DNA from 3 places in the Terrisporobacter hibernicus genome. Region 1 is predicted to be linked to each of the others. Evidence: riboswitches for the same ligand, from Rfam matches in the RefSeq annotation. Region 1 holds a riboswitch; each other region holds the start of a gene.
The links. A riboswitch is a leader RNA that binds a small molecule or an ion and turns the genes downstream of it on or off. The one in region 1 is predicted to bind cobalamin.
Positions count from the first base shown of each region.

Region 2: it holds a riboswitch for cobalamin, as region 1 does, so the genes downstream of both, JW646_RS02395 (hypothetical protein) here and pcrA (DNA helicase PcrA) in region 1, are expected to answer to the same signal.
Region 3: it holds a riboswitch for cobalamin, as region 1 does, so the genes downstream of both, JW646_RS05975 (cobyric acid synthase) here and pcrA (DNA helicase PcrA) in region 1, are expected to answer to the same signal.

Region 1 is NZ_CP081135.1:1,659,434-1,669,966, reverse strand. Features, by position in the region: gene JW646_RS08025 (AAA family ATPase) at 1-210, shown strand, start outside; gene JW646_RS08020 (VWA domain-containing protein) at 229-2,016, shown strand; cobalamin riboswitch at 2,108-2,282, shown strand; gene pcrA (DNA helicase PcrA) at 2,598-4,838, shown strand; gene JW646_RS08010 (M18 family aminopeptidase) at 4,850-6,142, shown strand; gene JW646_RS08005 (peptidylprolyl isomerase) at 6,482-7,006, shown strand; gene JW646_RS08000 (manganese-dependent inorganic pyrophosphatase) at 7,219-8,130, opposite strand; gene JW646_RS07995 (hypothetical protein) at 8,511-8,840, opposite strand; gene JW646_RS07990 (hypothetical protein) at 9,247-9,498, opposite strand; gene JW646_RS07985 (YkgJ family cysteine cluster protein) at 9,589-10,320, shown strand; gene JW646_RS07980 (MBL fold metallo-hydrolase) at 10,342-10,533, shown strand, end outside.
Region 2 is NZ_CP081135.1:486,423-496,955, reverse strand. Features, by position in the region: gene JW646_RS02435 (sigma-70 family RNA polymerase sigma factor) at 1-168, shown strand, start outside; gene JW646_RS02430 (hypothetical protein) at 285-515, opposite strand; gene JW646_RS02425 (LysR family transcriptional regulator) at 729-1,616, opposite strand; gene JW646_RS02420 (MGDG synthase family glycosyltransferase) at 1,854-2,930, shown strand; gene JW646_RS02415 (polysaccharide deacetylase family protein) at 2,921-3,610, shown strand; gene JW646_RS02410 (lysylphosphatidylglycerol synthase transmembrane domain-containing protein) at 3,603-4,679, shown strand; gene JW646_RS02405 (response regulator transcription factor) at 4,669-5,376, shown strand; gene JW646_RS02400 (HAMP domain-containing sensor histidine kinase) at 5,357-6,949, shown strand; cobalamin riboswitch at 7,190-7,380, shown strand; gene JW646_RS02395 (hypothetical protein) at 7,497-8,372, shown strand; gene JW646_RS02390 (leucine-rich repeat protein) at 8,526-10,533, shown strand, end outside.
Region 3 is NZ_CP081135.1:1,235,306-1,245,838, reverse strand. Features, by position in the region: gene JW646_RS05990 (energy-coupling factor ABC transporter substrate-binding protein) at 1-309, shown strand, start outside; gene cbiQ (cobalt ECF transporter T component CbiQ) at 296-985, shown strand; gene JW646_RS05980 (energy-coupling factor ABC transporter ATP-binding protein) at 988-1,818, shown strand; cobalamin riboswitch at 2,107-2,268, shown strand; gene JW646_RS05975 (cobyric acid synthase) at 2,373-3,887, shown strand; gene JW646_RS05970 (cobyrinate a,c-diamide synthase) at 4,003-5,367, shown strand; gene cbiB (adenosylcobinamide-phosphate synthase CbiB) at 5,369-6,322, shown strand; gene JW646_RS05960 (pyridoxal phosphate-dependent aminotransferase) at 6,342-7,412, shown strand; gene JW646_RS05955 (GHMP family kinase ATP-binding protein) at 7,414-8,316, shown strand; gene JW646_RS05950 (cobalt-precorrin-8 methylmutase) at 8,289-8,918, shown strand; gene cbiD (cobalt-precorrin-5B (C(1))-methyltransferase CbiD) at 8,928-10,064, shown strand; gene JW646_RS05940 (cobalt-precorrin-7 (C(5))-methyltransferase) at 10,061-10,533, shown strand, end outside.

The DNA.
Region 1 (10,533 bases):
GGAGAGATATCTACAAAGGCAATTGATTTAAGAGGATTAATAGGTGCTTTAAAAACTATTAAAAGAGGACTTAGACCAACCCTTGCTATTAATATGGGTCTTACAGGAAAAACTTTTGATATTTATGAAAAAGAAATTGTGGATGATATTATTAGGACAAGAATACCAGAGAAATGGGAAAGTAAAGATATATTTCCTAATTTAAAATAACCTGAAGTAGGTGATAAAATGAGTGGAAATACTAATTGGATATATAATAACTACGAATTTGAAAATAGAGTAAATAATTTGGCATGGACAGTTTGTGGTATGTACGAGGAAGATATAGACTCAAGTGAAAAAGATTATTCATCCAAAGATGTTTCTTTGTATTTTGGTATAATTGCTGGAGCAAGAAGAAAGTACTTAGATTGGGATATAATTAAAAAATATATAATCAGTAGAATAAAAAAATCCTACGATAAAGATATTTTATATACTTTGATTGAACTTGTGCTTAATTCTGTAGTAGAAGATAAAGTGATAAATGAAAGGCCAGGAGTTGAGGAAATAAGAAGCAAAGCATACAAAGACATTCTTGTGAATTATAGTAAAATTAATAAAGAAGATATATTACAGACATTAAGATATACATTTATACTTCAAGCTATGAACAGACACCCTGCAGTGGATGGTTTGACAAGAAGAATAATGAAAGATATAAAATCTATTGATTGTAACGATGATTTGATGAATATCTTAAAAAGATTAGATGAAATTTATTTAACTTATTTTGAGTTTATAATAAACTCTCAAAGAGAAATTTCACAAGGAAATGAACAAGATATAAAAAATGTAAATGTGGACTTTGATACTTTCTCAGATTTTATGTATGAGGAGTTATATATGGATGAGGAAATAGAAACCATAGAAAGTGAAATTAATAATATAAGTAATACCATGCTAGTTGAAAACTTAGGTGAAATGGGTAGTGGAGATCTAGGAAAATCCTCAAATAGAGTTATATATGTGGATGAAGTTATGGCTCAAAAAATATATGATAAAGTAGAATATTACTATGGTAAAGCATTTCTAAGTGAAAGTGAAATAAGGAAAATTGAAACTAAACATTGTAGAGATGTTCATGAAGGGTGTAGGGTTCATTTTACGGATGGAGTATTACGTAGTGAATGTAACAATGTTTTTCAGTTAAAATATGTTACGAGACAAAAAGAAAACAATTTATACAAATATAGAAATAATATTAAACTACATAAAAGAAGTATTAATAAATTAAAAGAAAGCATATCAAGAATATTAATAGAGGAAAGTGCTATTGATAGAATTTATTCCGACGGAGGAACTATTTGTGCCAATAGAGCTTGGAGAATAGGAAGAAGCAACAATTCAAAAGTTTTTTATAAGGATATAAGAAATGAAAAAGGAAAGTATGTTATAGATATATTACTTGATGCCAGTGGTTCACAAAGTAGAAACCAGTTTAATGTGGCAATACAGGCATATATAATTGCTACTGCTCTTACATCAGTTGGAATTCCCAACAGAGTTATGGGATATTTAAGTTTTTTAGATTATACTATATTAAAAAGATATAGAGATTATAATGATAATATTAATTCTTGTGAAAATATATTTGAGTATTTTGCAGCAGGAAATAATAGAGATGGACTAGCAATAAAGGCAGCAAGTGATTCTTTATTAGAAAGAGAAGAAGAAAATAAAATACTTATAATACTTAGTGATGGTAAACCAAATGATGTGAAAATAGGAAAAGATAGATCAAGAAGTTTAAGAGGAGAGGCTTCTTATAAAGGAATGATAGCAGTAAAAGATACGGCTTTAGAAGTTCGAAAGGCGAGAAAACAGGGAATACTTGTATTAGGGGTTTTCACTGGGAAAGAAAAAGATTTAGAAGCAGAAAAAATAATTTATGGTCAGGATTTTATTTACACTAAGGATATAGAAAGATTTTCTGATATAGTTGCGATGTATTTGAAAAAAATAATAAAAAATTAAGATATTTTAGCAAAATATGAAATAAAATAATTGTTAAAAATTAACAAATATTCTTTTGTATGTGCTATACTTATCTTAGTTAAAAAATTAAATTAATTAAAGTATTTTAGGTTCTTAAACTAAGATTAATAGGGAAAAAGGTGAGATACCTTTGCAGCCCCCGCTACTGTAATGTGGACGAAACTTTTAACCACTGTGGAAACATGGGAAGGGAAAGGAGTAGAATGAAGCAAAGCCAGGAGACCTGCCTACAATATAAAGTGATTTCTTCGGGGTAGGAGAAATATCTTAATAAAAATTTTTATTTGAAGATATTGTGCCTAACTTGAAGTTAGGCACTTTTTAGTTCTTATGAACTTGAATAAGCCCTCAACCTATTTTATTTCAAAATAGTTTGAAAATAGAATAACCCTTAACCTATACCTTAGGATTCTCCAAAATCCTAAGGTCTTTTTTTATGATAATTTACAGGTTAAGTATTTTATATTTTATTCATGGGAATTATTATAGTATTATGGAGTTTGAAGAAAAAATAGAATTAGATTAAAATATATTTATATGAGCATTATAGGAGGATATATATGATTTCAGATATAATAGAAAAATTAAATCCAGCTCAGAGAGAAGCGGTAGAAAATACAGAGGGACCTGTTTTAATACTTGCTGGAGCTGGATCAGGAAAGACGAGAGTTTTAACTACTAGAATTGGTTATCTTATGGAAGATAAAGATGTTAAAGCTGAAAATATTTTAGCTATAACATTTACAAACAAAGCTGCAAATGAGATGCGAGAAAGAGTAGAAGAAACTTTAGAAGGAACAGACACTAAGGAAATGTGGATTACAACATTCCATTCTTGTTGTGTTCGTATTCTTAGAAAAAGTATAAATAAAATAGGCTATAATAGAAGTTTCGTAATTTATGATAGTCCAGACCAAGTTACTTTAATTAAGGACTGTATGAGAGAATTAGATATTAGCGATAAAGCATTTGATCCTAAATATGTATTAAGTTGCATATCTAATGCAAAGGATAAATTGTATTCTCCTAAAAGATTCTTAAAATTAAATGAAGGTGACATATCTAAAACAAAAGTAGGAGAAATTTATGCACTGTATCAAGATCGTTTAAAAAGAAATAGTGCCTTAGATTTTGATGACTTAATAATGAAAACAGTGGAACTGTTTAAAGAATGTCCAGATGTGTTAGATTTTTATAGGAATAAATTTAGATACATAATGGTAGATGAGTACCAAGACACAAGTAAAGCACAATATGAATTAATAAAATTATTAGCTAAACAACACCAAAATATTTGTGTTGTTGGAGATGATGATCAAAGTATTTATGGTTGGAGAGGAGCTGACATAAGAAATATCCTAGAATTTGAAAGGGATTATGACAATGTTAAAATAGTAAAACTTGAGCAAAACTATAGATCAACACAAGTAATACTAGATGCAGCTAACCATGTTATTGCAAATAATACAGAAAGAAAAAGAAAAAGACTTTGGAGCGATAAAAAAGAAGGACAGCTAATAAAAATCCAATTGTCAGAAAATGAAATTGATGAAGGTGATTTTATAGTAAATACTATATCATATATGAAAAGATATGAAGATAGGTATTATAAAGACTTTGCAGTTTTATATAGAGCCAATGCACAAGCTCGTTCTGTGGAAGATGCATTAAATAGGGCAGGAATACCATATAATATTTATGGTGGTATTAAATTTTATGAAAGAAAAGAAATAAAAGATATTATAGCTTATCTTAGAGTAATACAAAACCCTCAAGATGATATATCTTTAAAAAGAATAATAAACGTTCCTAGAAGGGGAATAGGCCTTAGAACTATAGAAAAAATAGAAGACAGAGCCAGCTTAAAAGAAGAGAGTATTTATTCCGTATTAATTGACATAGAAGATAATTCTGATATATCAAGAAAAGCTAGGGCTAGTATAAGTGAATTTGTAGATTTAATGTCTACATTAAGAAGTTTTACAGATGTATATACTGTCAGTCAAGTTATTGAAAAAGTATTGGATGTAACAGGATACAAAGATGAATTACTAAAAGAAAAAAATAACGAAGGAGAAGATCGATTAGAAAACTTAGAAGAACTTATATCAGTAGCTTTAGAATTTGAAAGTTCAAGCGATGATAAGAGTTTAGAAACATTTTTAACAGGAATAGCTCTTAGTGCTGAACCAGATAGCGAGGAAGAATCTGAAGATAGAGTCTCTTTAATGACAATACATTCTTCAAAAGGTCTTGAGTTCCCAGTAGTATTTTTAGCGGGAATGGAGGAAAAAATATTCCCAATTGCTAGAGCGATACAATCAATGAGAGATAGTGATATAGAAGAAGAAAGAAGACTTTGCTATGTTGGAATAACTAGGGCAAAGGAAGAATTATTTTTAACTTTAACAAGAAAGAGAACTTTATATGGAAGAACTAATCCTTCAATTGCATCTAGATTTATAGAGGAATTACCAGGTGATTGTATAGAAAGATTAAATAAAGACCAAAAAGAATTATCTTTTTCTAAGGCAAATTATAATATTCTTGATAAATATACTCAAAAATATAAAATGAATAATATGAATAAGGTTGAAGTTGCTAAAAAAGCAAATGCTACTATAAAAAATACATCAAATGAAAGTAATATAGATGACTTAAAACTTGGAGCTAAAGTGCATCATCCAAAGTTTGGCTTGGGAACAGTAGTAGCTTTAAAAGGTCCAGATGTGACTATAGCTTTTGATAACCAAGGTATAAAAACTATAAATAAAGAATACACGACTTTAGATTTAGTTTAATAGGAGGAGTTATGAAAAAACAATTTGCTGAGAATTTAATAGATTATATTTATGATAGTCCAACTGCATTTAATGCAGTTGAGACTAGCAAAGATTTATTATTAAAAAATGGATTTAATGAACTGAAAATGAATGAGAAATGGAAACTTAAAGTTGGAGGAAAGTATTTTATAACTAAAAATTCATCTTCATTAACAGCCTTTGTAATAAACTCTGACAATATTCAAGATGGATTTAGAATAATAGGGTCTCATAGTGACTCACCAACCTTTAGAATTAAACCTAATGCAGAGATGACTGTGGAAAATTCATATTTGAAATTAAATACTGAAGGTTATGGCGGTGCTATACTAAGTACTTGGTTTGATAGACCATTGGCTGTTGCAGGCAGAGTAGTATTAAAATCAGAAAATGTATTATGTCCAAGACAAGAGATAATAAATATAAATCGCCCAGTTTGTATAATACCAAATATAGCTATTCATATGAACAGAAGTATAAATGATGGATATAAGTTTAATAAGCAAAAAGATACATTGCCTTTAGTTGGATTAATCAATGATACACTAGAAAAAGATGATTTTCTATTAAATGAAATAAGTAGAGAACTAAATGTGGATAAAAAGGAAATTCTTGATTTTGATTTGTATTTATATGAATATGAAAAAGGAAATATAATTGGACCAAGTGAAGAGTTTATATCATCTTCTAGGCTTGATAATTTGTCTATGGCTCATGCAAGTTTACATGGGTTAATAGATTCAAAAGGAAAAAATGGTATAAATATAGCTTCTATATTTGACAATGAAGAGGTAGGCAGTTCTACGAAGCAAGGGGCTGACTCTAATATGTTACTAAACCTATTGGAACGAATTTGCATAAGTTTAGGCAAAGATAGAGAAGAATTCTTTTCAGCTATTTATTCATCTTTTATGATATCTGCAGATTTAGCTCATGCTCTTCACCCAAATTTTGTTGAAAAGCATGACCCAACAAACAAGCCTATTATGGGTGGTGGGCCTGTAATAAAAATTAGTGCAAATCAAGCCTACACAAGTGATGCTTTTTCATCAGGAGTATATAAAAATATATGCGAAAAATGCGGAGTTAAATATCAACAATTTGTGAACAGATCTGATGAAAGAGGTGGATCCACAATTGGGCCAATTTCATCAACACATTTAGACATTAATTCTGTGGATATTGGTAGTCCAATATTATCTATGCATTCAGTGAGAGAACTTGGAAGTGTAGAAGATCATTTTAATATATATAAGACCTTTGTCGAATTTTATCAGATATAAAAGAATAATGGTGAAAAATTCTGTAAATTACAGATGAAAATGTGGATAAAGACTGAATAAAATGTTAATAAGTTGTAGATAAGTGGATAACTATGTGGATAAAATGGTAATAAAACGTAATGTTTTAATTTTATATATAAATAAAAACTTTGAAATATAGTAGGAAATTTTGAAATTTAATGGCTGTGGATAGTGTGGATAAAAATGCAGAGTTATCCACGCAAACATTAATTAATTGTTTTAAATATGGTAAAATAATAATAGAGTAGTTATTCTTTTATAACTTAGTATATAATAATATATGAAAATACATAACAACCAAAGAAAGAAGGTATAAATATGGAAAATAAAAATCCTATAGTAACTATAGAAATGGAAAGTGGAAAAACTATAAAAGTTGAGTTATATCCTAATATAGCTCCTAACACAGTAAATAACTTTATAAGCTTAATAGATAATCATTATTATGATGGAATTATATTCCACAGAGTGATAAGAGGATTCATGATTCAAGGCGGATGCCCACAAGGAACTGGAATGGGCGGACCAGGATACTCAATAAAAGGTGAATTTAATAGCAACGGATTTGCTAACAACTTAAGACATGATAGAGGCGTAATCTCTATGGCAAGAACTATGATGCCTAATAGTGCAGGTTCTCAATTCTTCATCATGCACAAAAACTCTCCACACTTAGATGGACAATATGCTGGATTTGGTAGAGTAATAGAAGGAATGGATGTAGTAGATGAAATAGCAGACACTCCGGTTGATAGAGGAGATAGACCTAAAGCTGATCAAAAGATAAAAACTATGACAGTTGAAAAGTTCGGAGTTGATTATCCAGAAGTAGAAAAAATGTAATAAATGTAAAAAATAGAAATAAATACTATTTACAACTGGTGCTACATGATTTACAATATTTAAAGTAAATCCTAAAAACAAAACACAAACACCAGAAGAAACAAACCATTGTAATAATATTATTACGATATAATGATTTAAAAATAAAAAGTGACACAGATTAATCTGTGTCACTTTTTGCTTTTAATAAATTGTATTTTTATATACTTGAACTATATATTTTTAACTGCATCAGTTAACTTAGGTACTAATTGTTTCTTTCTTGAAACAACACCTTCAGCAAATACACCTTGAGTAGCATTTACATTGAAAGCTTCAGATATTATTTTATCTTCACCTTTGTATATTAGGTAAGAACCTTCGTTTATTATATCAGTTATAGCAAGTACTAACATATCAAACTCAGTTGCATTTATATAAGTTAAAAATTCTTCTTTTTTAGATAAAACTGCATCTATATCTAAAGTCATAACTTGTCCTATACCAACTTTTTTACCGCTCATGTCGAATTCTTTGAAGTCCATGTTTACTATTTCTTCTATAGAGAATCCTTCTAATGAAGTACCTGCTTTAAACATTTCCATTCCATATTTTTCGTAGTCAACCTTAGCTATTTTAGCTAATGCTAAAGCTGCTTCCTTATCTTTTTCAGTAGTAGTTGGAGATTTGAATATTAAAGTATCTGATAATATTGCAGATAATAATAATCCAGCTATTTCATAAGGTATTTCCACATTATTTTCTTTATATAAGCTGTAGATTATTGTACAAGTACATCCAACAGGCATCATTCTTACGGATATTGGAAGATCAGTAGAAAGGCATCCTATCTTGTGATGGTCTATTACTTCTACTAAATTAGCTTCTGCTATTTCATCGGCAGTCTGCGCAACTTCGTTGTGATCTACTAAAGCAACGTCTTGTCCTTTTATTGCTCCAACTGGTAATACCTCTGGTGCATCTACTTTAAAATAGTCTAAAACAAACTTAGCTTCTTTTCTAGGCTCTTCTAAAGCATAAGCTTTAGCCTCAGTACCTAATTGTTTTTTTAAATATGCTAATGATATTGCTGAGCATATTGAATCAGTATCAGGACTTTTATGTCCAAAAACAAATAAACTCATATATAAAACTCCTCTCATAAATTACGAATAGTAATTAATTTATTGTATTTTTATTAACATCACATAGGGTAATTAATATGTGATATTATTTTATATAACAATAATTATATCAAAATCTTGGTAACACTGACAATAATCTTAATAGATGATAATTTTATTATTGTCGATTATTATAGATGTAATAACAAAGAATTGATAAATTATTATATGTTAACGTTAAAAATTTATCAATATATATAAAAAATAATACATATAAAACAAAAAATTTAAAATATTCAGAAAATTTCTTGACACGAGAAAATTTTGGTATTACAATTGAATTATAAATAAAGAAATAAATAAAAATAGGGGCCTGTTAAGGCCCCCTTAATTTTTTTTTATTAATTTTTACTTATAATAACTTTCTCTTGAAGGTTTTTAATTTTAAAAATACTATTAGAAAAATCTACTTCAAAGTTTGCAAAAGCAGAAAATAAATCTATATCTCTCATAAGATGCACCGTCATTAAGTGGTCTTCTTTATTGATTCTTAGGAGAATAGACCTAACATATGGAAATTGAATTCTAGAGTTAAATATTTCTGACTCACCAACATTTATATCTACACATCTATAATTTATATCTATATACAAATCTACATCATTATCTTCTTCTCTTATTATTCTGTAATCAAAATCACTATCTAATTTTAATTTTCCTATTTTAATCATTGTTTCACCTCTCAAATAAGTATTTATATTCATATGCTTAGTATACAATATAAATTATATTATCATAAGTTATCAACAAAAATTTAATTTATATACTTAATGATTGCTAAAATAATAACATAAAATTGTTTTAATAAAAAAATAGAGAAGAATAAATTTATTCTTCTCTATTTAGCAAAAAACGTAGCTTCCACTGGGGAAATGAAAGCTTATATTGGGGGAGATTGAGTTAAATATTTAAATTACATTAGTATTATTGTCTTTGAAATGAAAAATTATACATGAAAAATAAAAAAATCCATTTAATTATATGAATAAGGTGTTATTTATATTGATATTTTATATAATTTTGTTTTTCCAATTAAAAATAAAAATTCCGAAAGTATGATAACTTTCGGAATTTTTATTATCTTCTAGGATTTATGAAAGAAGCTCCTAAATATTTTTTTATATCTTCATCTGAAGAAAAATCGTCAATAAGTATTTCGCGTCCAGAATCTTCAAATATAACTAAAACTTCAGTGTTTCCTTTTAAGAAAGCTTTTTTAACAGTTTCTTCTTTTACTTCTCTAGTTTTAGTTATTCCTTTTTTAGCCTTATCAAAATCTTTAGTGAAATAACTTTCCATCATATTGATTATTTTTGTATATCTGTTCATTTAGTAAGATACCTCCTACAATTTATAGTAATAAATGTGATATAATAAGTTTTTGTATTAACCTAATAATTATAACAAGGAGAATGTACAATGGCTAGTATAAATAATACAGATATTTTAAAAAGCATAGATTATGCTAAAAAAAATCAACTATTTGAAAAGCTTAATAATATATATGATACTTTACCAAAGGGTGAGTGTACAGGCTGTGGAAACTGCTGTATGGAATCTGTAGGAATTAATTTAATAGAATTTTTAAACATATTTAACTATTTACAAGATAAGAGTGAACTAAGAAAAAAATCTATTGATAGAATAATAGATTATTATTTTTTAGAGTTTATGGAAAAGAAAAGTTGTCCTTTCAAAGATGAAAACAATAGATGTAAAATTTATGAAGTAAGACCATTGAATTGTAGGCTATTTGGTCATTGGAAAAAAGAAGATTATAATAAAAATCTAAAAGATGTGACAGATAAAAATAAACAGTACAAAAATATTATGAAAGTTAAATATGGTATTAATATAAGTGATGAAGTAGTAAATTACAAAATAAAATATTGTGAAGAATTTATGCCAGAAAATAAATATTTGTCTAAAAGTGAAAGATTAAATTTTGCTGATAATATAATGGTTTTAGACTCGAGCCTTTTCTCAAAGGGAGTAATTGATATAGAATTTAGAGATAGAGGAGTTGTAGAATATTTTATTGATTCACTATTAGACCAAAACATGTCTTATAATATTAAAGTAAGGATTTCTAAGGAAAGAGATACATCAAAAAGAACAATAAGTAGACTGAAAAGAATACTAATTAAATAAAAGAATTGGCAGGTGGGATAAGTGAAATTAACAAATATAAATGGAAACACTTATTACATTAAGGGGGGGACAAATACAGGTGTAATTAAATTGGATGATAATAAGGCATTGATAATAGACCCAGGTCTTGGAGGAATAAGGCCAACCAAGATGGTGGACCTGCTAAAGGCAAACAATATGAATATAAAATATATTATTAATACCCATGAGCAT
Region 2 (10,533 bases), 1.2 Mb from region 1:
AGAGTATTAAGAATGAGATTTGGATTAGATGATGATGATCCAAAAACTCTTGAAGAAATAGGAAAAGTATTTGGGGTAACAAGAGAAAGAATTAGACAAATTGAAGCTAAGGCTATTAGGAAATTGAGACATCCTAGTAGACTTAAGCAACTAAAAAATTTCTATTAAATTTAATTTCTATTAAATTTGATCAATGTTAAATGGGTGATTATAAATTTGTAATCACCTATTTTTATGTAAAAAATTACTTTTCACAATAATATACGCATATTATATAGCAAAGGTTAGACCCTTTTATTTGATAAAATATATAGCTGCATAGCAGATTTTTTTATTAAGTGATTGAAATAATAATCATCCTCATGATCATCATCAATATTATAAAGTTTTGTAACATCCATGCCAAGTAATAAATTTAAATTATTTATACGATTAAACTGGATACAAACTTTTAATAAAAAATAAACAAGACTTAAGGATAGTAAGGAAAAAATAACAATAACAGTAGAACTCATAATAAAACCTCCCATGAAATCTTTTATTAAGAAAATTGTACTATACTTATTCCTTACTTTCACTATAAAAAAAACTACATTAATTTTGCAATTATTAAAAAAAAACATAATATATTTAAAAATAAAACAAGAAAATATAAAATTCTACATGAGAAAATTGTAAAAAATTATATTTACACTATGAAAAAAATTATTCATTTAATGATATTTAATCTATAAAGTTAAAACAAAGTCTTTTAATTCTCTAATAAATAAGTTATTTGCTTTTGAGTGGGTAATATTGTTAGCAAGAATATAAGAAAAATTTCTAGTAAAGCTGTAATCCAATGAAATAATTTTTAATTCCTTGTTATAATATGATGGATAAGCTATTAAACTAGACACAATAGTAACCCCAAGATTATTTTTTACAGCTTCTTTTACAGCGTAATTACTTCCAAACACCATAATATTTTTAGGCTGGATTTTGGAATTATTCAAAAACATATCTAAATATTCTCTTGTACCAGATCCCTTTTCTCTACCAATCCAATTATATTTTTTTAATTTATCCAAAGTAAAATTATCTTCTTTTATATCACTATTGTATGGTAATGCTAAAACCATTTTATCTTCATAAAAATATGTTTGATTTAAATTAGGAGAAGAAACAGTTCCCTCCACTAGACCTATATCAAAAGATATGTTTGATAGTTTGTCACAAATAGATTTTGTATTCTCAATAAGAACTTCAATTTGTATATTTGGATATTTGGAACAAAATTTCTTAAGAAAATTAGGTAAAATATATTCACCTATTGTTAAGGAAGCACCGATTTTTAAATGGCCTTCTACATTTTGGGTAGTATTATGTAATTCATCCATAGTCATATCTAATAAGTTTAATATTTCTTTAGCCCTTTTATATAGTATTTCTCCGTTTTCTGTAATGTATATATTTTTTTGTTTAATAGATCTATCTATTATTATGGTATTAAAATATTTTTCTAAGCTTTTTATATGATTACTAACGCTAGGTTGAGATAGATTAAGGTGTTTAGCAGCCTTAGTAAAGTTTTTAAACTCAACAACAGATATAAATGTTTTTAATTCTTCAATCAAAATATCTTTCCTCCTAATATTAACAATAAGTCATTATAATAAGTATAACTTTAATTTATATATTTTAACCATTAATATTTCTTATTATTATCATAAGAAAAATGAATAAAAAACAAATGTGACAAAAATGTAAGCCAAAATACCAGTAATCTTACGTAATCTTACGAAAATGTAAAGGCAATATGAAAATAATTAATGTATACTTTAAATTAGTTAATAGATTGTGAGGTAATTAAAATGAAAGCATTAATATTTACAGGGGCATTTGGAATGGGCCATTATTCGGCAGCAGAAGCGGTGAAAGAAGAAATATTAAGAGAAGAACCAGAAGCAACAGTTATTATAATAGATATGATAGAGTATATATTTCCAAAACTTAGTGAATTAATATATTTAGTTTTTAACTTTATGGTTAATAAATTCTCTTTAATTTATAATTTTTTTAATAAAATTGTAGCAAAAAGAACTAGTGTACCACTAAAAAAATCGGTAATAAAAAAAGTGGATTTATTATTAAAAAATAATGATGTTGATTTGGTAATTTCTACTTTTCCAGCTTGTTCTCAATATTTTTCAGCATATAAAAAAATGAGAAATTGTGATATTCCTCTTTATACTTATGTTACAGATATATCTGTAAATGAAGAATGGATTAGTGAGCAAACTGATTTATATTTTGTAGGTAGCGACATAACAAAAAAATCACTTTTGAGTAAAAATGTAGATAGTGATAAAATAGTAATCAGTGGTATACCTGTTAAACAAAATTTTAAGGAAGAAAAGATAATAGAAAAGTCAAAGGATAAAAAAGAAGTATTAATAATGGGTGGGGGCTTAGGTCTTATGCCTTGTGCAATGGACTTTTTAGAAAAACTTTCAAAAGATGATAATGTAGAAATAACATTTATAGCAGGTAAAAATAAAAAACTACTAGAACATGTAAAAGAAAAGTATCCTAATGTGGAATCAATTGGATATACAGATAAAGTTGACAAATATATGAAAAAAGCAGACTTAATAATTTCAAAATCTGGTGGAATAACATTATTTGAAGCTATTTTTAGTGGAACACCATTATATGTTATTAGACCATTTTTATATCAAGAAATAGGAAATGCTTTATATATACAAGACAGTTGTATTGGTAAGGTAATATGGACAAATGGAACGGATATTTATGAAGATGTAACATCTTTACTAAATAATGAATTGCTTTTAAAAAGCATGGAAGAAAATATAGTAATTGAAAAAGAAAAATTACAAAGTACATCACCACTTAATTACTATTATGGAGGTATAACAGCTTGTTATTAAAAATTATAATAGCTTTGGTTATAATATTGTTGTGTTATAGTATTGTGCCAACTTATTTATATAAACTTCAATATAAACTAACAAAGAAAAATAATTCAAATGATAAAGTGCTATACTTAACTTTTGATGATGGACCAGATGAAAAGTATACGCCTTGTCTTTTAGATTTGTTAAAAAAACATAATATAAAGGCAACTTTCTTTATGGTAGCAACTTTTGCAAAAGAAAATCCTATAATAGTAAATAGGATGAAAGAGGAAGGTCACTGTATAGGTCTTCATTCTTATGAACACAAAAATGCTTTATATCAGAGTAAATCTTATACTTCATATGATTTTGAAGAAAGTGTAAAAGCCATGGAACAACTAGGCGTTAACGTGAAGTTTTATAGACCGCCTTGGGGGCATTGTAATATATTTACAAATCATGAAGCGAAGAAAAATAATTTAATAAAAGTACTATGGGATGTAATGGCACAGGATTGGGAAAAAAACACAACATCTCAAGTTATATGTGATAAATTATTAAGAAGAAGTAAGAATGGAAGTATAATATGTTTGCATGATGGACGTGGAAAAGATGAAGCGCCATCTAGGACAATAAAAGCCTTAGAAAAAGCAATTCCAGTTTGGGAGAAAAAAGGATATAAATTTTTGACTATGGAGGATTATTATGAGTAAAAAAGTTTCTCCAAAGAATATATTAAAAAACGGTGGTTTATTTATTGGATTAATTTTATTAACTTTTTATATAATTTTTAAAAATAACAATATAGAAGAGATTATAAATGCAATCTCTACTTTAAATATAAATTATATAGTAATAAGCATAATTTGTAGTTTCACTTTTGTTATTTGTGAAGGTATAAATATAGGTAGAAGTCTAAAACTTATGGAGTATGAAATTAATTTTATAACTTCCATAAAATATGCAATTATAGGCCTATTTTTTAGTTCTGTAACTCCTTCTGCAACAGGAGGTCAACCAATGCAAGTTTACTATATGCACAAAGATGGAATTCAAGTATCGCATTCATCTTTAGCTCTTCTTATGGATCTTGCTAGTTTTCAGTTTGTAACAGTTACTATGGCCATAATAGGGTATGTAACTCAACATGAATTACTAGTTAATACTTTGGGGAATATTAAATACTTTGTTGCACTTGGAATTTTTTTAAATACAATAGTGATGATATTTATATTAACAGCAATTTTTTCAAAAAGATTTATAGGAAAGTTTATTGATTTTATTTGTTTTATTTTAGTTAAAATCAAATATAAAAAAGTAGATAAATTTAAAGAAATGGCATTATGTCAAGTGAAAGAATATAAAGACAGTGCTAAATATTTTAAAGAAAATAAATTAACAGTTTTAAAAATTGTATTAACTACAACAATACAAATAATAGCTCTTCACAGTATTTCGTTTTGGGTATACAAGGCATCTGGTTTAAGTGGGTATTCTTTTGTGACAGTAGTTATGTTACAATCAGTTTTATACATTAGTGTATCTGCATTACCACTACCTGGAGCTGTAGGAGCTAGTGAAAGTGGATTTATGCTTATTTACAAAACTTTGTTCCCAGTTCAACTTTTAAGCTCAGCTATGCTTGTAAGTAGAGGAATAAGTTTTTATTTATTAGTACTATTAAGTGGCATTGTTCTTGCTACCACTTATCTTTTAAACATCAGAGGGAATCATTACATTAAAGTTACTAGAAAAAGAAGAGGTGAAAATTTTGACATATAATATACTGGTTGTAGAAGATGATATAGACATAATAAAGCTACTAAAGATTTATCTTGAAAATGATGGCCATAGAGTGATTTCTGCTCAGAACGGATTGGATGCATTACAGATAATAGAAAATATAAAAGTTGATTTAGTAGTAATGGATATTATGATGCCAAAAATGGATGGTTATGAATTAACCATGAGAATAAGATCAAAATATACTATTCCAATAATAATTTTATCTGCTAAAAATGAAGATAGTGATAAGATAATGGGATTAAATTTAGGTGCAGATGATTATATAACAAAGCCATTTAATCCATTGGAAATAGTGGCAAGAATTAATTCTAACTTAAGAAGATTTTATGATTTTAACAAAGTAGTAGTACCAAAAGATGAAGAGGTACAGTTAATAGTTGGTGACTTAACTTTAGATACTCAAAAGTTAGCTCTTTACAAAAAAGGAGAAGAAGTTGTAGTCACACCTACAGAATATAAAATTTTGGCTCTTCTTATGAAAACACCAGGAAAAGTATATACAAAGTTGCAAATATGCGAAGCGATTAATGGAGATTATATTGAAAGTGACAATAATACTATGATGGTTCATATTTCTAGACTGCGTGAAAAAGTTGAAGATGATTCTAAAAATCCTAAGTATATAAAAACTGTGAGAGGAATTGGATATAAAATTGCGAAAAAAGAAAAGTAAATTTTTTACCATTTTAGTTGGAAATTACATTGCTTTTACAGTAATAATTATAATTTCTATTATATGTATATTACATGGTATAAATCATAAAATAAAAGATATTGCTAGTGAACCTAGAATTAATGAATTAGTAGATTATGCAAGCTTAATTACTGAAAATGGAAATCATCAAATTAATAAATCACGTATAAAAAAATTAGCTGGAAAAGATACTTTCATTCAATTATTAGATGAAAATAATAAGGTTATATATGAGAGTGTGCCTGGAAAATTCAACAAAGAATTTACAAAGGGAGAGTTAAGCTGTATACATGATTATTATGTGGATCCATATATTGATATTCAAAAATATAAAAATGATAAAAATAAAGAAAATGTATCAGTATCCATAACTTATTATGATGAAAATGACGATATTCATAATAAAATTTACGTGGTAGATGATAAATTAAATTTAATATATACGAATACGGGAGATACTAGAAAATCTTTTACTAAAAATGAGTTTAAATATTTAACAGGAGCTTATCTAAAAGGATATGATATTAGAAAATATTCTTTTAAAGATAAGGACAATGAAAAGTTAACGCTTTTAATAAATACTCCTTCTCTTACTAATGAAATATATAGTAAAATTTTGATTACTTGCATATGCGCATTTGTATTATTTATACTAATATATATTATCTTAATTATAATATTTATAACTTGGCTAAATCATAAAGTAAAAAGACCGATTAATATTTTAAATGAAGCCATTGTCAAGTTTAAAAACGGTGAGCGTGAAAATTATTTAGATTATGATGGACCACAGGAATTTTGTGATATTTGTAGTAGTTTCAATGATATGTCAAGGAAGTTGTATAATAGTGAGAAAAAGCGTGAAAGCTTGGAAGAAGAAAAACAAAAAATCCTTGCGGATATATCCCATGATTTAAAAACACCAATAACAGTTATAAAGGGATATTCAAAAGCTGTTTGTGATAATCTAGTTTCAGAAGAAGAAAAAGATCAATATCTTATGACTATATATAAAAAAGCAGATCACTTAGATGAATTGATTAATACTTTTTATGAATATAGTAAATTAGAACATCCAGATTACAAATTTGTTTTTGAAAAAATAGATTTATGTGAATATGGTAGAGTTTATCTAGCAGGAAAATATGAAGAATTAGATATAAATGGAGTGGAGTTGGAAGCTGATATTCCAGATGACCCTATTTATTGTAAGTTAGACAGATTTCAGTTAAAGCGTGTTTTTGAAAATATTATATCAAACTCATTAAAACATAATAAAAAAGATTTATCCATATTATTTGAAATAGAAGAATATTTTGATATGGTGAAAATAAATATTGCAGATAATGGCCATGGAATTCCAAAAGAAATACGAAAAAATATTTTTAATCCTTTTGTGGTTGGGGAAAAATCTCGTACTAAAAAAGGTTCAGGGCTGGGACTTGCCATAAGTAAAAAAATAGTAGAAGCTCATGGTGGAAGTATAAAAATTGTGGATGCTAGAAAAAACTATAAAACAGAATTTGAAATTATACTTCCAAGAGAAGTATAGAATTTTAATCAAAAAGATTTATTGATGCCAGGTATGAATTTTCATACCTGGCATTTTTTAATTGCATAAAAACATAAGTACAATATTATGAAGGGTGTGAAAAGTAGTACTATGATGGTACTACTTTTATTAGAAAAAAGACTATACCAAAGTCTGAATAAATATACAGTATAATGAATATGAGGTAATAATTTGTAAACTTATTGAATATTATAGATAATAAAAAATAGTAATGTAAATATATAAATAATTAATATATGTAAAAAATGAAAAATATTTTTTATTTTGGAAGTGCGGTGAGATTCCGCCACAGATTATCCCTGCTGTAATAAGTTACGAAATTTGCTATTACCACTGGAGTTATCTCTGGGAAGGAGCAAAGAGTAGGTTTGAGCTTTAGTCAGAATACAGGCATATTGTAAGTTTATGGTGAAAGTTTCCGAAGGCATAATCGGAGGTTTATTTTTCATGTGGTTTTTGATAATTATATGGAAATTAATCTTCCTTATAAATAATAATATTTTTAATAAAGAAGGGGATGTTTTTTATGAACAAAAGATTTAGAAAATTTGCAACTACAGGAATGGCGGCAGCTATAATGTTATCAATGGGGGCAACATCATTTGCAACTGATTTTTTTACAGAGTATCCTAATTTAACTAATTATAATACTGATTATAATTATACTGTTGAAAAAGGAAGTGGAACAAAGGATCAAGCTTTAATGGTTCAAGGCGCAACAAGTAATTGGTATGGCACAAGTCTTTTTAATAATGAAGCAGATGCAAATTCTATTAATTGGAATATTGTACAAGGAAGTACAGATGCTGTAAGTGTTAGCAAACAAGCTCCGAAAGCAGTAGGAAATCAATTTGCAGCTAAAGGAAATGCTGAGATTGATACGTCAAAGAATGCGGGAGTGGCAGTTGTAGAAGCAACAAATACAAAATCAGGATATATGGACTTTACTGTAGTATTAAATCCAAAGGATGTACAAAAAGATGTTTCTGGTGTGAATGTAAGAGCATACGATGCTTCAAGTGGTAGTTTTAAATTTTTAAAAAGTAATAAAGGGTCTGTATCAACAAGTGCTGTATCATCTAAAATAAATTATCCATCTGCAATGGATGCAATATCTGTTGTAGCTGATAATTTTGTTGATGATTTACAATGGGGAAGTAAATTCTTAAAAAATGTAAATATAAATAATAAAGATTATCCATATATGGAAAATGAACTTGGTTGGATGTATAGAGTATATGATTCTGAAGGAAATGCGACTTCTGAACAAAAAATGGTAGATGTTTCTGAAAAAGTTGGCGGAGAAACATTTGATGTGGAGTCAGGACAAACTGTTGTTTGGGCATATGGAGGCTATAGCGTACAATTCCCAGAAAACTTGTCAGGGTTACCTACTAAATAGTAAACAATTAAACCATTTGTGTTAATAAATATATTTATTATTACAATAAGAAAGATGATAAATTTATTACATAATTGGTAATTTGTTATAAAAGGGGTGCTTTCAGAGCACCCTTTTATAGATTTATAATATTTTAATTTTGGGGGGAAAGATATGAGGAATAAAAACACTAAGAAATTAAGTCAAAAAATTATTAGCTCTTTTCTTGCATTTATTATGGTGTTTACCTTATCTACAGTATCATCAATAAAATCTTTTGCACAAGAAGTGTTAACACAAAAAGTACATGTAATAGTAGAAAATACTACGTACTCTAAAAAAGATGGAGCAGCATGGGATGGAACTTTAGTAGATGATTGGGTAAAAATTGAAGACAATATGACTATGATGGATGCAATAGTTAAAGCACTAGATAAGGTGAAAGCTACACAAACAGGTGCAGAAAATAACTACATAAGTGAAATCAATGGACTAAAAGCATTTGATGGTGGATCTAGTTCAGGATGGATGGGAACTAAAAATGATTGGTTTGTTAATCTAGGATTTGGGGCATTTAAAGTAAAAGCTAATGATGAAATTAGAGTAATGTATACTACTAAGTTTGGATCAGATATAGGTGGAAATTATAGTAAGAATGATACATCATTAAAAAATATAGATTTTAGTGAAGGAAGTTTATCACCTAAATTTAGCAGTGAAACTAAAGAGTATACACTAGCACTTGGAGATACTAATAAAATAACTGTAAAACCAACAGCTGCTAATAAAAACTACCAAGTAAGAGTATATAAAGGTGAAGATGTAGACACATCAAAAGAAGGATATAAAAGAAGTGAAGAAATAAAAGTACTAGATGGAGAAACTATAAAGGTTATATGTGGTGATAAGTCTTGGCCAGGATCAGGCCAAAATATAGAATCTAGTACATATACATTTAAAATAAAATCAAATATTAAATCAAACACGGCTCCAGTAACGAGCAAAGAAAGTGACAGTGCTAGTATTAAGCTAGGAGAAACTTATTCCCTAGATTTATCTAAAATATTTAGTGATAAGGAAAATGACAAATTAACATATAAAGTATCAGTTGATAATAAGGAAGAAGTAGATGCGGATTCAAATTATTCATTTAAACCAGAAAAATCAGGGAATTATAAACTAAAATTCATAGCAAATGATGGAAAAGAAGCATCAAAACCTTATACATTAAATTTATCAGTAGATGATGAAAAAGCCTATGAAATAAAGACTTTGGACACAGAAAATGGACAAATATCAGTAGATGTAAAAGAAGGTAAATTAAATACAAAAGTTACTTTAACTGTAAAACCAGATGAAAATTTTGCAATGGATACATTGGAAATAAAAGACAAAGACGGAAATGATATAAAAAGAGAAATAGATCAAGACAAATCTGATGGTATTAATTATATATATACATTTAAAATACCTTCTTCAGCTGTGAAGATAAAGGCCACTTTTGATAAGGCATATACATATAGCATTGAAGGTCATGATTGGTATAATATGTCCTCCTTAGAGGTATACAATAGATACGGTGAAATAGTAAAGCCAAAAAAACTTAAAGAATGCCACGGTAATAGATTTGAGAAAGGTTCTTACCATCTGACAGCAGGTGAATATAAATACACTTTCTTTGGATATGAAAAAAATATAGGTAGAAAAGGAACGTTCCAAGTAGAAAAAACTAAGGAAGAACAATCAAAAACTTTTTTCCCATTTGAAATATATATAAACGAATATAAATTAAATGAAAAAGATAGCAATAAAGTAAATATAGAAATAACAGATCCAGATGGAAAAATACTTGATATAAAGCCAGGATATAAAGAGAAAACATTTCAGGATTATTATTATGTGTTAGAAGCTAAAGGAGAAGATAAGAAATATAAAATAAAAGTTACTCCAGTAGATAAAAATGTAAATTACACATTTACTACTCAAAATTGTGATTCAAACGATCAAATATATACATATGTAAGTGCTGAACTTGATGGATCAAATTGTACAAGTACTAGAACGATAAAAGTATATTTACAATCTAAATCTGAAGATCCAATAGAATATAGAGTAAATAAAGGGGCAGGTCTTCATCTATACAATATATATGGAGAAGCATACAGAGAGCTTTTTGAAGTTA
Region 3 (10,533 bases), 420 kb from region 1:
AAATCAAGTAATATGAAGTTGACAGTGATATTATTTATATTAGTTTTAGCTATAATTATTGTTCCACTAATAACTCAAAAGGGTGCAGAATTTGGAGGAGCAGATGGAGAGGCTGAAGGTGTAATAACTGAAATAAATCCAGAGTATGAGCCATGGTTTAGTAGTTTAATAGAACCAGCAAGTGGTGAAATTGAAAGTTTACTATTTGCATCCCAAGCAGCACTTGGAGCAGGAATAATAGGATATTATATAGGAACTACTAGAACTAAGAAAAAAATGAGAGAAGAAAGTTTAAATGATAATAGATGATTATGCTTATAAAAATAAGTTGTCTAAAGTAAATCCAAATATGAAATTTTCCATAGGTATGTTACTACTAATTTTATCTTTAATTAATCCTTACAATTATATATCTTTATTGGTTATAGGTATAATGAGTTTTGTTATAGTTGGAATTGCAAAAATTGAATTTAAAGATTACATTCATTTTATTAAAATTCCGTTTGTATTTTTAATTTTAAGTATAATTATGATACTTTTAAATTTTTCTAAAGATAAAGGATTATTATTATACAGTATAAATATAGGAAGTTTATACATAGGTGTTTCAAATGAATCAATAGTATCATCAACACGTTTGTTTTTTAGAGCATTATCATGTTTGACGTGTATTTATTTTATAATGCTAACAACGCCTTTTAATCAATTAATATTTGTATTTAAAAAACTACATTTACCAGATATAGTTTTAGAAATTTCAATGTTAATGTATAGATTTATATTTATATTTATGGAGGAAGTTGCAGACATAAGAAAGTCTCAAGAACTTAGATTTGGATATATAAATTTAAAAAATGCGTATAACTCCTTTGGATTGTTAGTAAATATGCTATTCAAAAGGATGATGATAAGATATGATGAGATGAGTATAGCTTTGGATATGAAGCTTTATGATGGCACATTTTATATTGTAGAGGAAGATTAATAATGTTTAAAATAAATAATTTAACATATCAATACGACAAAAAAAGAAAAGCCTTAGATAATATAACTATGGATTTTAATAATGGTGATATTATTGGCATAATAGGTTCAAATGGATCTGGAAAGTCCACATTATTTAACAATCTAATGGGAATTTTAAAAGCTACCCAAGGAGAAATATTATATAAAAATAGACAGCTTAAATATGATAAGAAAAGTTTATATAATTTAAGAAAAGAAGTAGGCATAGTTTTCCAAGACCCAGAGAAACAGATTTTTTATTCCATGGTATATGATGACTTGGCATTTGCTCTTAGAAATATTGGTACAGATGAAAAAACTATAAAAACTAGGATTAGCAAAGCTTTAGAATCTGTTAATGGCGAAGAGTTTATAGATAGACCAGTACATAGTTTAAGCTTTGGTCAGAAAAAAAGAGTAGCAATTGCATCAGTAATAGCTATGGAAAATAATATTGTTTTATTAGATGAGCCAACAGCTGGTTTAGATCCAGAAAGTACAAGAGCAATTGTAAATATAATTAAAACAATGTACGAAAAAGGAAAGAAAATAGTAATTACTAGCCATGATATGAATTTGATTTATGATATATGCGATTATGTATATGTACTAAATCAAGGGAAAATAATCAATGAAGGTAATGCGGAAGAAGTATTTATTGATGAAAAAAAAATAGAAGAAGCAGGCTTAGAACTTCCATGGCTTGTAAAACTTAATAAGAATATGAACTTGCCTTTGTTTAGAAAAGAGGAAGATTTATATAATTATTGGAGTGAAAATATGGAAGGTCATTTAAATAAAATAGCTAAATAAAAAATACGATACGAAAAATAGATTAAATCCATATTTTGCTACGAATATGGATTTTTTTTATTTTTCGTGATAGAATTTAACTCTCTAAAAACAAATAAACAAATATGTAGTTAGAAAATAAATATTGTTGTTTCAGATATAAATTAAAATTTTAACAAAAATAACAGAAAAGTGACTGTTTAATAATATTTATATATATAAAAATTATTAATATGTTTTGCAACCTAGTAAAAATAACTATAATTAAAATATATAAATTTTTTATGAAATAAGAAGAGAATTGTAAAATTTAATAGAATTAGTTTAGGTTTTAGGGAAAAAGGTAAAAGCCTTTGCAGCCCCCGCTACTGTAAAACGGATGAAACCATAATTACCACTGTCAAGTTGATGGGAAGGTATGGGAGTAAAATGATGTTAAGCCAGGATACCTGCCTAAACTAATTATATATAGAAAATCTCGGGGTGAAGATTTGATTTTATGTTACATAGTAAAATCCTAGCCATTTGAGCTGGGATTTTTTGGTATTTAATATAAAATGGAAAGGATTAATGCTATGGGAAAAAAAATAATGCTTCAAGGAACTGCATCAAATGTGGGAAAAAGCATAATAACTACGGGACTATGTAGGATTTTCAAACAAGATAATTATAAGGTAATACCTTTTAAATCTCAAAATATGGCTCTTAATTCTTTTATAACAAAAGAAGGTTTGGAAATGGGAAGAGCTCAAGTTTCTCAAGCTGAAGCTTGTGGAATAGACCCTACTGCAGATATGAATCCCATATTATTAAAACCAAATGGCAATAACAAAAGCCAAGTTATAGTAAGAGGAAAAGTAGTAGGAGATATGTCTTCGAAAGAATATTACGAGTATAAGTTAGAGTTAGAAAAAATATTAGCTGACATATTTAAAGAATTTGAGGAAAAATTTGATATAGTTGTAATGGAAGGCGCAGGTAGTTGTGCTGAAATCAATTTGATGGAAAGAGATATATCAAATATGGGAATGGCGCAAATTGCAGATGCGCCAGTTATATTAATTGGTGATATAGACAGAGGTGGAGTATTTGCATCAATAGTAGGCACAATAATGTTACTTCCAGAAAAAGACAGAGAACGAGTTAAAGGTGTAATAATTAATAAATTCAGAGGAAGAAAAGAACTTTTAGAATCTGGTGTAAAAATGCTTGAAGATATTATAAAGGTTCCTGTTCTTGGAGTTATACCTTATACTGACATAAAAATCGAAGAGGAAGACAGTGTGACCACAAGATTCAAGAAAAAAGTAGATAAAGGAGATATTCATATAGAAGTGATAAGAACACCTCATATGTCTAACTTTACAGATTTTAATATATTTGAAACACAAGAAGATGTAAGTCTTAGATATGTTGATTATGGAGAATCTCTTGGAAATCCTGATATTGTAATTATTCCAGGAACCAAGTCAACAATAGATGATTTAATATTCTTGAGAGAAAATGGCTTAGAGAATCAAATTAAAGAGCTTCACAAAAGAGGAAAGCTTGTACTTGGTATTTGTGGTGGGTATCAGATGTTAGGAAAAGTTCTAAAAGACCCATATCATGTGGAAAATGATCTGGAAGAAGTGGAAGGTATAGGTCTTTTAGATGTAGAGACGACTTTTGAACTAGAAAAAACTACAACACAAGTTAAAGCTATATTAGGAGGTAATTTGCATGGCTACCTTGCAAATTTAAATAAAAAAGAAGTTAATGGATATGAAATTCATATGGGAATGACAAGAAGAAGAGAAAATAGTGATAATTTTGCAACTGTAACAGAAAAACTTGGTGAGATTGTAAGGTATGAGGTTGGTAGCGTAAATAATCAGTGTAATGTTTTTGGAACTTATATGCATGGAATATTTGATGATATAGATTTTACCAGAACTATTTTAAATAACATAAGGAAAATAAAAAATTTAGAGCCTGTTGAAAGTAAAGTTGAGTCATTTGATGAGTTTAAAAATAAAGAATATGATAAATTAGCTGATTTTTTAAGAGAACATTTAGATATGGAAAAAATATATGAAATAATGAATTAAAATTCGCTACGCTTAAGCCACTGCGTGGGCGCTTCACTTCATAGTGCCAACGAGGTGCTTTTGCTACCGATTCAGGCAACGACCTTGCTTAAAATAATTCAAATTAGGTGGTAATATGAAAAAAATATTAATTGCAGGAACAAATAGTGGAGTAGGAAAAACTACAATTTCCTTAGGAATAATGCAAGCATTAACAAAAAGAAATTTAAAAGTACAACCTTATAAAGTTGGACCTGATTATATAGATCCCTCTTATCATACATTTATTACTGGAAGATATTCAAGGAATTTAGATTCATATATGCTTGAAGATGAGAAAATTAAATATATAGTTAAGAATTCTTCAAAAGATGCAGATATTTCGGTGATTGAAGGTGTAATGGGACTATACGATGGTTATGGAATTGATTTAGACGATTGTACTAGTTCATATACTTCAAAAATATTAAAAACACCAGTGATTTTAGTTATAAACGCAAAGGCAATGGCAACATCTGCTGCTGCTATGGTACTGGGATATAAGATGTTAGATGAAAATGTAAATATAGCTGGTGTTATTACAAATAATGTAAAAAGTGAATCCCATTACAATATTTTAAAAGAAGCTATAGAAAAATATACTGGTGTGGAGGTACTTGGGTATTTTCCGCCAAACAAAGAATTTTCTTTAGAGTCTAGACATTTAGGTCTAGTACCTTCAGTTGAGATAAGTTCTTTAAAAGCTAAGTTTGATAATCTAGCAGAGGAAATAGAAAAATATATAGATATTGATAGAATAATTGAAATATCTGAAACTGAGGATTTTAATACTTCATTTAGCCTAGAAGATTTCATAGAAAAAAATAAGGCCATAGGTAAAACAATAGCCGTAGCTTATGATAAAGCTTTTAACTTTTATTATAGAGAAAACATAGAGTTATTTGAAAAGCTAGGCATGGACATAAAGTACTTTAGCCCTATTGGTGACAGAAAACTTCCAAAGTGCGATTATGTTTACATAGGAGGAGGATTCCCAGAAATTTTTGCAAAAGAGTTAGATGAAAATGAAGAGATTAGAACTTCTATCATGAATGCTCATTATAATAATATTCCCATATATGCAGAATGTGGAGGGCTAATGTATCTTGGAGAAACATTAGAAGATCCAAATAATGATATTTATAACATGGTTGGAATTTTTAAAGGATGTAGTAAAATGACATCTTCACTTAAAAGATTTGGATATTGTTTAGGTGAGGCTAAGGAAGACACTATTCTAGCTAAAAAAGGACAAATAATCAAAGGACATGAATTTCATCATTCAATTTTTGATAGTCAAGAAGAATGTGCTTATTATATGAGAAAATTGAAAAATAACAAAGTTATTGATGAATGGGAAGGTGGCTACAGTAATGGTAATACTCTAGCAACATATCTGCATACACATTTTTACAACAACTTAGATTGCATATCTAATTTTATAAAAAGAGGACGTGAATAATATGAATCTATTATCTATTTATACAGGATATGCTCTTGATTTAATCATAGGAGACCCATATTCATTTCCTCATCCAGTAAGATTTATTGGCAAACTTATTAGTTTTGTAGAAAAACAAATAAGGAAGATAGCTACAAGTGATAAGGCATTAAAAATAGCTGGCTTTTTTCTTTGGTTTGTCGTTGTAGGAGTAACACTAGGTAGTACTTCTATTGTACTACGTTTGTTTCAGTTTAATAAAATAACTTATTTCTTGGTAAATTCCATATTAATTTATACAACATTAGCTACAAAATGTTTAAAAGATGAATCTGAAAAAATATATAAAGTATTAAAAACTGGAGACTTGGAGAAATCTAGAATTCAGCTTTCATACATAGTAGGAAGAGATACAACAAATTTAAGTGAAAAAGAAATAGTAAGAGCAACAGTTGAAACTGTGGCAGAAAATACGGTAGATGGAATAATAGCTCCATTGTTTTACGGATTTATAGGGGGAGCTCCTTTGGCTATGGCATATAAGGCTATTAATACTTTAGACTCAACAGTGGGATATAAGAATGATAAGTATTATTATCTAGGGTTTGCATCAGCAAAAATAGATGATATTGCAAATTATATACCAGCAAGATTAGGTGTGCTTTTACTTTCTATTGGAAGTTTATTTGTTGGGTTTAATTTTAAAGATGCTTTAAAAATTGGAATAAGAGATAGAAAAAATCATAAAAGCCCTAACTGCGCTTTTTCAGAAGGTGCAGTAGCTGGAGCTTTAGGAATACAGCTTGGTGGTACGAATGTTTATTTTGGAAAAGAAGTGTATAAACCAACTATAGGAGATAAAAAAAGAGAAATAGAAATTGAAGATATTGTAAGAACAAACAAAATAATGTATTCATCATCAATAATATCAATAATAATTTTTACAACTTTTTACTATTTAGTAATTGGTTTATAAAAAAAGAAAGGAGGAAGTTATGAAAGATTTAGGACATGGAGCTAATGTGGATATCATGGCAGAAACTTTTAATAAAAATACTGAAGATATAATAGATTTTAGCTCAAATATAAATCCAAAAGTTGTTCCTAATTTGGAAAGATATATTTTGGAAGGTTTAAGTAATTGTAAAAGTTACCCAGATATTAATTACACGAAATTAAGAAGAAATATTGGGAATTACATAAATGTTAATCCTGGATATATTATTCCGGGTAATGGAGCAACAGAAATAATATACCTTCTTATGAAAAATATTAAGAAAAGATTGGCAATATTAAATCCAACATTTTCAGAATATGAAAGAGGAGCTAAATTAAATAATTTAGAATTGATAAACTTTATGCTAAATGAAGAAGATGAATTTAGTGTAAATTTGGAAGAAATAGAAGCAAATATAGATAATTTTGACAGTTTATTTATATGTAATCCTAATAATCCAAATGGAAAGGTAAAAAACATAGAAGAACTTTTAAAAATAATAATAGAAAGCCATAAGTTATTAATAGTTGATGAAACTTTTATGGAGTTTGTACATGAAGAAGAAAATTACAGTTTAATAAAATATGTGGAAAAATATAAAAACATATTTATTATAAAGGCAGTGACTAAATTCTTTGGAATGCCTGGTCTTAGACTAGGTTATGGTGTTACAAGCAATAAAAAACTTATAAATGATATTTATAGATATAAAGAGCCTTGGACAGTAAACTCATTTGCTGATACTTTATCTAATTATATTTTTAATGATAAAGAATATATAACATCTAGTAAGGAGTATTACCTTAAAGAAAGATTATATATGATAAATGAATTAAGAAAAATTGAGAATATACATGTATATGACACAGATACAAATTTTATATTAATGGAATTAAAAGATATAAAAGCAGATGAATTAAAATTTAAATTATTTAAGGAAAGTAATATATTAATAAGAAATGCATCAAACTTTATAGGTTTAGGTGAAAAACACATAAGAATAGCAATTAAAAGTCATGAGGAAAACCAATTGATTTTAAAGGAATTAAATAAATTGTTGGGAGAATAATATGAAATCTTATGGAATATGCCCCGCATCTTGTGGTGAATTTGTTCAAGGTATATTAGATAGTGAAGAATACTTATCATCTTATGCAATTGATATGTTTTCAGTTGCTATCCTTGAAGAAAGAAAAGAGAATATTAATTTAGGGCCTAAAAAATCAAGAAAAGCTATAGAAAAAGTATTTGAAAGATTTAATATTCCACTAAGGGAATGTGAAAATATATCTCTAGAAATTAATAGCAGTATACCCATAGGTAAAGGAATGGCCAGTTCTACAGCAGATATAGGGGCAACTATTAAGGCAACATTATCCATGATAAATAAAGATTTAGGTAATGAAGAAATATCTCGTATTGCTTCAGAAATAGAACCTACAGATTCTATTTTATTATATAAAAACTCAATTTTTAATCCTGTTAAAGGTCAGGTAAAAAAATATTTAGCTAACTTATATAATGCTAGAGTAATAATTTTAGAACCAGATGAAATACTGGAAACAAGCATAATAAGAAGCAATCCAAATTATTTAGATATTAAATTGGAAAATGAAGTAATTATAAATAAATCCTTTAAATTATTAGAAGAAGGATTAAGAAATAATGATTTAAAGTTGATAGGTAAGTCTTGTACACTAAGTAGTATGGCAAATGAAAATATACATAAAAAACCATATTTAAATGAAATTATAGAAATCAGTAACAAGATGGGAGCCTATGGAGTTAATATTGCTCACAGTGGTACAGTTATTGGAATATTAATTGATAATCATATGGATCATGAGAGAATAATAAATCATTTAAAAGAAAAATCTTTTAATGATTATTATAAAAAGATACATTTATCCAAAATTATAGGTCATAAAGAAAGGGAGGAAATAGAGTGGAATACGTTAAAGACCCTAAGATGATAGAGGTAAAAAGTTTTGAAATTATACAAGGTATAATTGATGATATTAGACCAGGATATAAGTTTAAAAATGAGATAGAAGAAAAGATAATAAAGCGTTGCATACATACAAGTGCTGACTTTGAATACTTAGATATATTAAAAATATCAGATACAGCAGTAGATTCAATAAGAAATGCTTTAAACAATAAATGCACAATTTACACAGATACAAATATGGCTCTTAGTGGAATAAATAAAATGAAACTAAATGCCCTTGGGTGTGAATACAAGTGTTTAGTAGCTGATGAAAGAACTAAAGAATTGGCTAAGGAAAAGGAAATAACTAGATCTATGGCTGCTGTGGAAATAGCAATGAATGAAGAAGGGAAAAAGCTATTTGTATTTGGAAATGCTCCAACTGCTCTTTATAAGACTATAGAAATGGTTAATAAGGGAGGCCATGTTGAAGCTATTGTAGGTGCACCAGTTGGATTTGTTGGTGCAGCAGAATCTAAATATGAATTAGAAAAAACTTCTATTCCTCACATAGTAGTACAAGGAAGAAAAGGTGGTAGCAATATAGCTGCAGCCATAATGAATGCTATTTTATATGCAATGTAGGTAATGTTTATGGAAGAGTATGTATATATTGAGGGGAAAAAATATAGAAGAGGATATACTACAGGTTCTTGTGCAACAGCAGCATCAAAGGCATCTGTACATATGCTTTTTACTAAGAAAAGTATAGGAAGTATAAATATAGACACGCCAAAGGGGATACCACTAACATTAAAAGTTAAAAATGTTGGGATTAGAAATAATTATTCCATATGTTCTATAGAAAAAGACGGTGGCGACGATATAGATGCAACTCATGCTATGGATATATTTGCAAAAGCTGAATTAGTAAATAAAGAGGCTGAAGATGTTATTGTAACTGGTGGCGTAGGAATAGGAATAGTAACTAAGAAAGGGTTAAGTGTTGAGGTTGGAAAGCATGCAATAAATCCAGTACCAATGAAAATGATTAAGAATGAAGTAAGAAAAGTTTTAGAACAAAATAATGATTTATTAAAAAACAAATCATTAAAAATAACTATTTTTGCTCCTAAAGGTGAGGAAGTAGCAAAGAAAACTTTTAATTCAAAACTTGGAATACTCGGTGGAATATCTATACTTGGAACTACTGGAATTGTTGAGCCAATGAGCGAAGAAGGTTGGAAAAAATCTTTATCCATAGAACTTGAAATGAAAAAAGCTCAAGGAATGGATAAAATCATTTTAGTTCCAGGAAACCATGGAGAGGAATTTATAAGAGATTATCTAAAAATTGATATGAGTAATTGTGTTAGGATGAGCAACTTTGTAGGATATATGTTAAACGAAGCAAAAAGACTAGGATTTAAGAAAATACTTATGGCAGGTCATATTGGAAAGTTTATAAAAATATCTGCAGGGATTTTTAATACTCATAGTAAAGTTTGTGATGCTAGAAATGAGATAATGATTGCAAATTTAGCATTGATAGGAGCTGATTCAGGTTTTCTCAAAGAAATAAATGAATGTGTAACAGCAGAAGGTGCAGTTGAAATAATAGACAAAAGCAATTACACACAAATATACAACATACTTTGTAACAAATGTAAAGAAAGAGCAGAGGAATATTTAAATGAAGATATACAAGTGGAAGTTTATATGTTTAGAATGGATAAATCACTGCTTGGAAAATCAAAAGATGCAGATTTATTAATGGAGGATTTTAGATGATAAATATAATAGGTCTGGGACCGGGAGAGTTTGATTATATAACTAAACTGGGAGAAAAATTAATTTATTCTTCAGATGTTCTAATAGGTGGAAAAAGAAATTTAGAATCTATAAAAGATTTTAAGGGAGAGAAGATAGTATTATCTACTAATCTTGAAGAAGTTTTAGAGTATATTAAAAAAAATCACCATAAAAATATAAGCGTTATAGCATCAGGAGACCCATCTATTTATGGAATAGGAAAGTATTTATCAAACAATATTGATCATAAAAGTTTAAATGTCGTATCTGGAATAAGTTCGCTACAATATATTTTTTCAAAAATATTTGTAGATATGAATGATGTTTATATTACTAGTAGTCATGGTAAAACACCTGATTTTGATTACATACTATCTCATAAAAAAGTATGTATGGTAACTGATAATAAAATAGGTCCCCATGAAATTTGTAAACAAATACTAAAAAG